DNA from 2 places in the Arthrobacter sp. NPDC093125 genome. Region 1 is predicted to be linked to the other one. Evidence: riboswitches for the same ligand, from Rfam matches in the RefSeq annotation. Region 1 holds a riboswitch; the other holds the start of a gene.
What was found. Region 1 has a riboswitch for cyclic di-AMP ahead of ACIP9X_RS02360 (LysM peptidoglycan-binding domain-containing protein). Riboswitches for the same ligand answer to the same signal wherever they lie in the genome.
Positions count from the first base shown of each region.

Region 1 (3,437 bases):
TCGAAGTCGAGGCGCGCGGGGATATGCCGGAGGTCCTTGAGCAGTTGCGGGACCCGGTCGCCGTCGCGCCGGCTGTCTGTTTGGTTGATAGTCAGCGTGAACATCGTGAATCACACTACCTGCTGGTCGCTGCGAGACAAGTTTGTCCCACCCGAACCAGGAGAGTTGTCCGTGCTGGAATTCTTGTCCCCGCCCCGAGCTGCTGTTATTCCCGGAGCGCAAAGCTTCCGCTGCCCGTATGCGGAAACAGCAGCGGCAGGCGCCGTAGCACCTGCCGCTGGTGTGTTTGAACTGACGCTTAGGCGTTGACGCGCACGTAGCTCGTTCCTGTCAGCCAGGAGGTCGGGTGAACGATGGTTTCGTTGACGCCGTTCATGCCACTGCTGATGGCCTGCCCGTTCCCGATGTAGATGGCAACGTGGCCGGAGCTGATGATCAGGTCGCCGGGCTGCGGGTTTGAAACCGGGGTTCCGTACTGGTGGAACTGCATGGGCGCAAGATCGCCCACCTGCTTGCCGATCGAGCGCAGTGCCTGCTCCACCAGGATGGTGCAGTCCTGGGTAGCTCCCAGCTGTGCACGGGCGGATGCCACGAGCGCGCCGCCGACTCCGCTGGCCGGGGTGGTGGAGGATGCCGTCTTGGTCGAAGCCGGCTTGATGGACGCGGAAGCGTGGTAAATGCCCATGCTGGCCTGCTGGGGTGCTGCCGGAGCGGCGTGCGGAACAGCAGGGGCAGCCGGAGCGGCCGGAGCGGCCGCCTGTGGAGCCGGTGCAGCGTGTGCGGCGCCCGGAATCACGATCTGGTCACCTGGGTAGATCACCGAGGACAGGGACAGCCCGTTGGCAGACAGGACGGCGTTCAGGGCAACGCCGTGCTGTGCAGAGATCGCGCCGAGGGTGTCGCCTGGCGCAACCGTGTGGGTGGCGCCGGATGCGGCAGGCGCAGCAGGTGCCGGAGCGTGAGCTGCGGTCTGGGCTTGGACGCTGGCGGTACCCGATGTCTCTGGAGCGTTGGCGCCGGCCATGGCGGGGGCTCCGACGCCGAAGACAAGGCCTGAAGCGGCGGCGACGGCGGCGGCCGGCCGGGCCATGGATGATGCGTTGGACTTCAGAGAATAGGACAGTCCCTGCAAAGCGATGGACTGAGTCGGGGTGGCGCGGTGGCGCGCGGACATGGTCTTACGTGACATGGATTTTGCCTCTCCCATGCCTGCGGGGTGAGCTGTCGGGTTCGGATGGGAGGTCACCCGGTCCTGCGTCCCTTGCGAAAGGGAGCGACAGGACTTAACCCCAAGTCCTTGGAAACCAAGGACGGTAAAGACGTGGTTCCCCCGTCCCTGCCAGTTGGATATTGCGAACGGATCCCGGTCAGCGGCAGGGCTCGGCATTCCTCCCGGGAGTGCCCCGACGGAAACCAAGGCACCGGAAGAGGCTATCCCACGAACCCGGTAAAAGTCACATTTGCGTAACGGCGCCGGTCGTTCCGGCGTGGCCTGGCAGCGAAATTCAGCCGGTTAAATTACGACGGCGGCTGGTGCGGTCCGCTTGGAACCGCACAGCCGCCGTCGTGCTGGGGAACGTTAGTGTGCTGCAGGCACGTAGCGCTTGATGGAGGCCTCGAGCTCTGCCTCTGCGGCGGCACGGTCGGCCCAGCCCTCGGCCTTGACCCACTTGCCGGGCTCCAGGTCCTTGTAGCGGGTGAAGAAGTGCTCGATTTCCTTGATCAGGAACTCGCTGACGTCGCTGACTTCCTGGATGTGGTCGAACCGGGGATCGGCCGGCACGCAGAGGACCTTGGCGTCACCGCCGCCGTCGTCGGTCATGTTGAAGACGCCGATGGGGCGGGCCTCAACGATGACGCCCGGGTGCAGATCGAAGTCCTGCAGCAGCACCAGTGCGTCCAGCGGGTCGCCGTCTTCGCCGAGGGTGTTCTCGAAGAAGCCGTAGTGGGTGGGGTACTGCATGGAAGTGAAGAGAACGCGGTCCAGGCGGACGCGGCCGGTCTCGTGGTCGACTTCGTACTTGACGCGCGATCCCTTGGGAATCTCGATGGTCACGTCATGCTTCATGGAATGCTCCTCGACGATTGCTTGGGTGTTTGCGGCACGCTGGCATCCATTTAGATTCAACGAAAAAGGGCTGTCGCTGCCGCCGACTACTATTGAGGATATAGCGAGAGGCCCAGGTTTCAGGAACTAATGGGGTAATTTCAGGACTTTGAGGACCAGCGGCATGAGGGGCACCACAGGCAAGGCAACCGGCCGCGCCAGGATCGGCAGAAGACGCAGCGGTCCGCGTAGTGCCGGCATCGGCGTGCTGCTCCGGGCCTGGCCCACCCTGCTCCTTACGGTCCTGCTCGCCGCCCTGGCCATTCCCGCCGGGATGCTGATTGCCCCCGCGCTGACGGGCCAGGCCCCGACGATGGCGGCTCCGGTGCAGACCCCTGCGTGGCAGCTCTTGCCGAAGGAGCTGTCTGTTCCCCAAGGGATTGATCCGCTCAGCACGTCAGCGCCCATTCCCTTGCCTGCGCAGGTCGCGGCCAAGCTGAACCCGGTTCTGAAGACCGACGGCGGCGGCACCTTTACGGGGGTAGTCCAGGACGCCGTCACGGGCAAAGTGCTGTTCGACCGGAACGGCGCCGCCAGCAGGATCCCGGCATCCAACATGAAGCTGCTCACCGCCGCGGCCGCACTGAAGGCCATCGGACCGGAGACGCGGTTCAGCACCAAAGCAGTGGCAGGCCCGGCACCCGGCGCAAAGTCGGGCGCGGCAAGTTCCAATTCGAGGACGGTGGTGCTGGTGGGCGGCGGAGACGTCCTCCTCACTGCAGGCGAGTCCGCCAAGGACAAGGTGCTGGGCCATGCCGGACTGGCCACTCTCGCCAAACTGACCGTGGAGTCCCTGCGCCAAGACGGGTTCCGCGGCAGGGTGGACGTCCTGGTGGACGACTCCCTCTTTACCGGCGCGCCCCTCAACACTGCCTGGAGCCCGGACGACGTCGCTGCCGGCGAGATGGCCCCGCTCTTTCCGCTCGCCCTGAATTCGGCGCGCTTCGATCCGGCCGTCACCGCTGGCCCCCGCCCGCAGGACTCAGCCCTGGCCGCGGGCGAGGCGTTCGCCGCCCAGCTCACGGCGGCCGGTGCCGCCGCGGGACTGCAGGTGGCGCCCGCCGTCGGACGTCTGGAGGGGAAAGCGGCGCCGGACGCCGCCGTTCTGGGTGAGGTGCAATCCGCGACTGTCAGCCGGCAGGTCGACCACATGCTCCAGACTTCCGACAACTACCTGGCCGAGGCCCTGGGCAGGATGGCTGCTGCCGCAACCGGGCAGCCGGCCAGCAACGAAGGCGCCGCAGCCGCCGTGCTGCAGCAGCTCGCAGGTCTCGGCGTGCCCACCGACGGCATGATTGTGGCCGATGTTTCCGGGCTGGCCCTTGCCAAC
Region 1 covers NZ_JBIVOQ010000001.1:511,488-514,924, reverse strand. The annotation lists gene ACIP9X_RS02365 (hypothetical protein) at 1-104, opposite strand, end outside; gene ACIP9X_RS02360 (LysM peptidoglycan-binding domain-containing protein) at 299-1,189, opposite strand; cyclic di-AMP (ydaO/yuaA leader) riboswitch at 1,192-1,388, opposite strand; gene ACIP9X_RS02355 (inorganic diphosphatase) at 1,580-2,068, opposite strand; gene dacB (D-alanyl-D-alanine carboxypeptidase/D-alanyl-D-alanine-endopeptidase) at 2,232-3,437, shown strand, end outside.

Region 2 (3,437 bases), on a different contig from region 1:
TCGAGCTCATTCAGGATGCCGACTGCGGCCTGTCCCGGGCGTCGCGACGACGCCACCGAGAGATGCACAGCTCTGGCCCGGAGGGTTTCGGTGCTGTAGTTCTGCACCTCCTCCGTGGGGACATGAGCGTAGTAGTCAGGGAGGAAATGCCTGTCGGGCTTGATGGAGCCGGCAGCAGCAGTATGCTCCGCGCGGTCAGATTTGGGTGACATGGCGATGCGCCTCCACACCGCGGCGTGTTATCGCAAGCTGCGGCTGATCAGCTCGTCTCGCGCATGTTTTCATCATCGCCGCAACCCGGAAACACGTCCAGAGCCGCAGCGCCCAGGGTTCCGTCATCTGTCTAAAGTCGGCTTTCTCCCCGATGGCCGACGTTCCATTGGACGGCCCCACTCCGAGCCGTGAATAGCGCCTGACAAGAAAGCGGGGGTCGTCGCTTCAATGTAGCGCTGCAGGACGATGGGCAGGGGCTCCGCCCAGAGCGTGATCAATAAGGCGTGGAAGCGCCCTCCTTGCCAAAGGGTCTGCCGCCGATCATAAGAAATCGGGCGGGTAGGGCACGAGTCACTTGGAGTCGGTGATGGTGCCTGGGAATCTAGGTCGTGCCGGGCCCTTGGGCGCGCCCGAAAGGCTGCCGCATTCCACTGGACCGTGCATTGAGCGGGCAAAAAAAGAAGGGTGTGGCAATGTGCACACCTTGGGCTTCGGATTCGGTTGAACTGAGGTCGGACCGCACGGATTGGGGAAGTCCCACCTCGGGCGCAGCGGTTTACCTGTTCAGGTTTTTAGCCTATGAGTATGCACAATTTGTGTTGTGAAGGGCCCCCTCGGGGGCCTTTTTCATTGGTGGCCGTTGCTGTGGCCGGTTGCCTCCTTGGCTTCCTGGATCGACGCTTTCGTCGTCCCACACCACTTCATGGGCGTTCATGGCTCGACCAACATGACATGAGGAAAATTCCGTGCGGGTTCCTGGGCTGCGTGTTTCGGATTTCACCCGGGTTTCCTTTCGTCCGCTCGTAGTGGCTGTTCTGCTAGTTCATGCTGGGTGCGGGGGAGGGTTACATGACTTGTAGCCCACTGAGGTTGAAGATAGATGCCGTCGACGCGCGCAGGCCGTCTGATACTCCCCGACCTGAGCCAGTCACCTCGGCCGCTAAGGCATACAGCCATCAGCGCCCGAGGTCGCCTGACGACATCGCATGTTAGCCTGCCGGCATGCTGACGGGCCACCCAGTCACTGCCACCGCGTGCGGGTTTATGGACCGAAGCTGGAGATGCGAGACTCTGCGTCAGAGTTCGAAGTCTTCATCCGCATACTGCCCGTTGAGCTGCAGACAACGGGCGCTCAGGCCTTCATCCAGGAACTATTCGCGTGGAGAACGGCCCTCGTGCGGGACTGCCAGCAGCTGCCGGAGCTTCCTCCCGAAGCTGACCGCTCCTCTGCGGAAATCAAGGCCCTGCGCATGAGGACCGACGCGTTCGTGGAGTATCTGGATGACTGGCTACATGTGCCCGACCGTGAGCTCGGCGACTACTCCGAGCAGATGAGGAAAGGAATGGATCCGCCGTTGGCCGGACATCGATCCGGAGCTGCACCTGAAGCCTCAGTTAGGTGGCACCAGCACTGGGTCGTAGGCACGGATCCAGCGGCGGCAACCGCCGGAGCTGGCACCGTCAGTATCTCTCGCCGGTCGCGTCCACGGTAAGGCCGCGCAATGCGGCGTGGCTTGCCCAGAAGAAGAAACTACCTTGGGACGGGACTATAGCAAGTCCAAAATCCGCGAGCAGGAGGGGTGCGGGGCGGGTTGCTACGGTTTGGCGGGGCAGTGCATTACTCGCCAGGGACCGGGCTAGTTACTAAATCACGCCCTCATCCACAATAGCGACGCGCGCAGGACTCAGTAACGAATTTGTAACATAAAGCTTTTCTTGCTTACATGGGAGGTAGCCATACCCTCACGTGGTATGCGTGTACCCGCTTCGCCAAACCCCGCCGGCGGTACATGAACCCTTATCTCTAGGCGGGGGCGGAAGACCCACGAATGACGCCTTTGGGCGTCTTGGGGTGAAGCCTGGCCCTGTCATTGCATGCCCGTGAGGCGCGTGTCAGGGGAGGCCGGACAGTCCACTCGTCCGAATCCGACAGCTAATTTCGCCGGCGTCGAGAGGATCTACGCTTTGCCTTCCCACGACAACCACGGCCCACGCCGTGCCATTTTCTCGAGTACATCCGGCAAGGGCCGCCGCCGGGCAGCCTCATCCCCAATGCCGACGCTGCGGGGCCGCGGCCAACAGCTGGCTGTTGCGGCGGCAGTGACCGGAATGATTGGCATGACGGTGCTCACCACGGCTCACGCCGCGCCAGCCGGGATCTCGACGGCGCGCGAAGTTCGCGCCGAGGCGGCCGCCGCCCCCGCCGCCCAGCCGTCCCTGGCGGCGGAGGCAGGATCGTCGCTTGTTTTTGATCGGCCCCAGGTCGAGTCCTCCCCGGCGCCGAAAGCGGCACCGAAAGCGGCACCGAAAGCGGCGTCCAAACCGGCGCGGAAAGCGGCACCGAAAGCGGCGTCCAAACCGGCACGGAAAGCGGCACCGAAATCCGCCCGGGTTTCCGCGCCTTCGGCAGGCCTACGGGCGCCGCTCGCCTCTGTGAACGTGAGTTCGCCATTTGGGCTCCGCGGCAATCCCCTGACCGGGGCCGCCGGCGAAATGCATACCGGGCTTGATCTCGCAGGGGCATGCAACACGCCCGTGTTGGCTGCAGCTGCGGGAAAGGTAACGGAGGCAGGCTGGAGCCCGTACGGTGGCGGAAACCGGATTGTAGTTGACCACGGCAAGGGCCTGAAGACCACATACAACCACCTTGCCAGCATCGGCGTTTCGAAGGGTCAAGCCCTGGGCAAGGGTAGTCGGATAGGCGCTGTCGGAACCACCGGTAACTCCACTGGCTGCCATCTTCACTTTGAAGTGATGGTCAAGGACCGGACCGTCAACCCCGCCGCTTACCTCTAGGGCAATGACACTAGGACCTGTCAGCATTTGCTGAAAGTTCTGCTTAGTTTGAGTAACGGGTTCATCGAAACCGTCCACCGCAACCGGCAGCACCCCTACGCGGAGAAGCTCCTCGCCTCCGTGCCCGGGTCACCCGGCTTGACCCTCGACCAACCGCCGCTATACAACCGCCGGAGCAAGATGGCCCGTCCCGGCGCAGGAATGCTGCGCCGAAACGGGCCAGTTGTGGTGCCGCTGGGGCAATCCCCTGACTTCGTAAAAACGCACCGGTCCGCGTTTTACGATCCTGCATGGTCCGGACGCTCCAGCAGCCGTGAGGCGGCGTATCCGATGACCAGGCCCCAGAAGGCCGAGTGGATGTTGAACAGATCCAGGCCGGAGATGGTCACCACGAAGGTCACCAGCGCGCCCAGGGTGAAGGTGGTGGA
Region 2 covers NZ_JBIVOQ010000014.1:35,675-39,111, forward strand. The annotation lists gene ACIP9X_RS18620 (hypothetical protein) at 1-212, opposite strand, end outside; gene ACIP9X_RS18625 (hypothetical protein) at 1,275-1,706, shown strand; cyclic di-AMP (ydaO/yuaA leader) riboswitch at 1,999-2,173, shown strand; gene ACIP9X_RS18630 (M23 family metallopeptidase) at 2,179-3,009, shown strand; gene ACIP9X_RS18635 (benzoate/H(+) symporter BenE family transporter) at 3,288-3,437, opposite strand, start outside.
Region 2: another riboswitch for cyclic di-AMP. It lies ahead of ACIP9X_RS18630 (M23 family metallopeptidase); the one in region 1 lies ahead of ACIP9X_RS02360 (LysM peptidoglycan-binding domain-containing protein).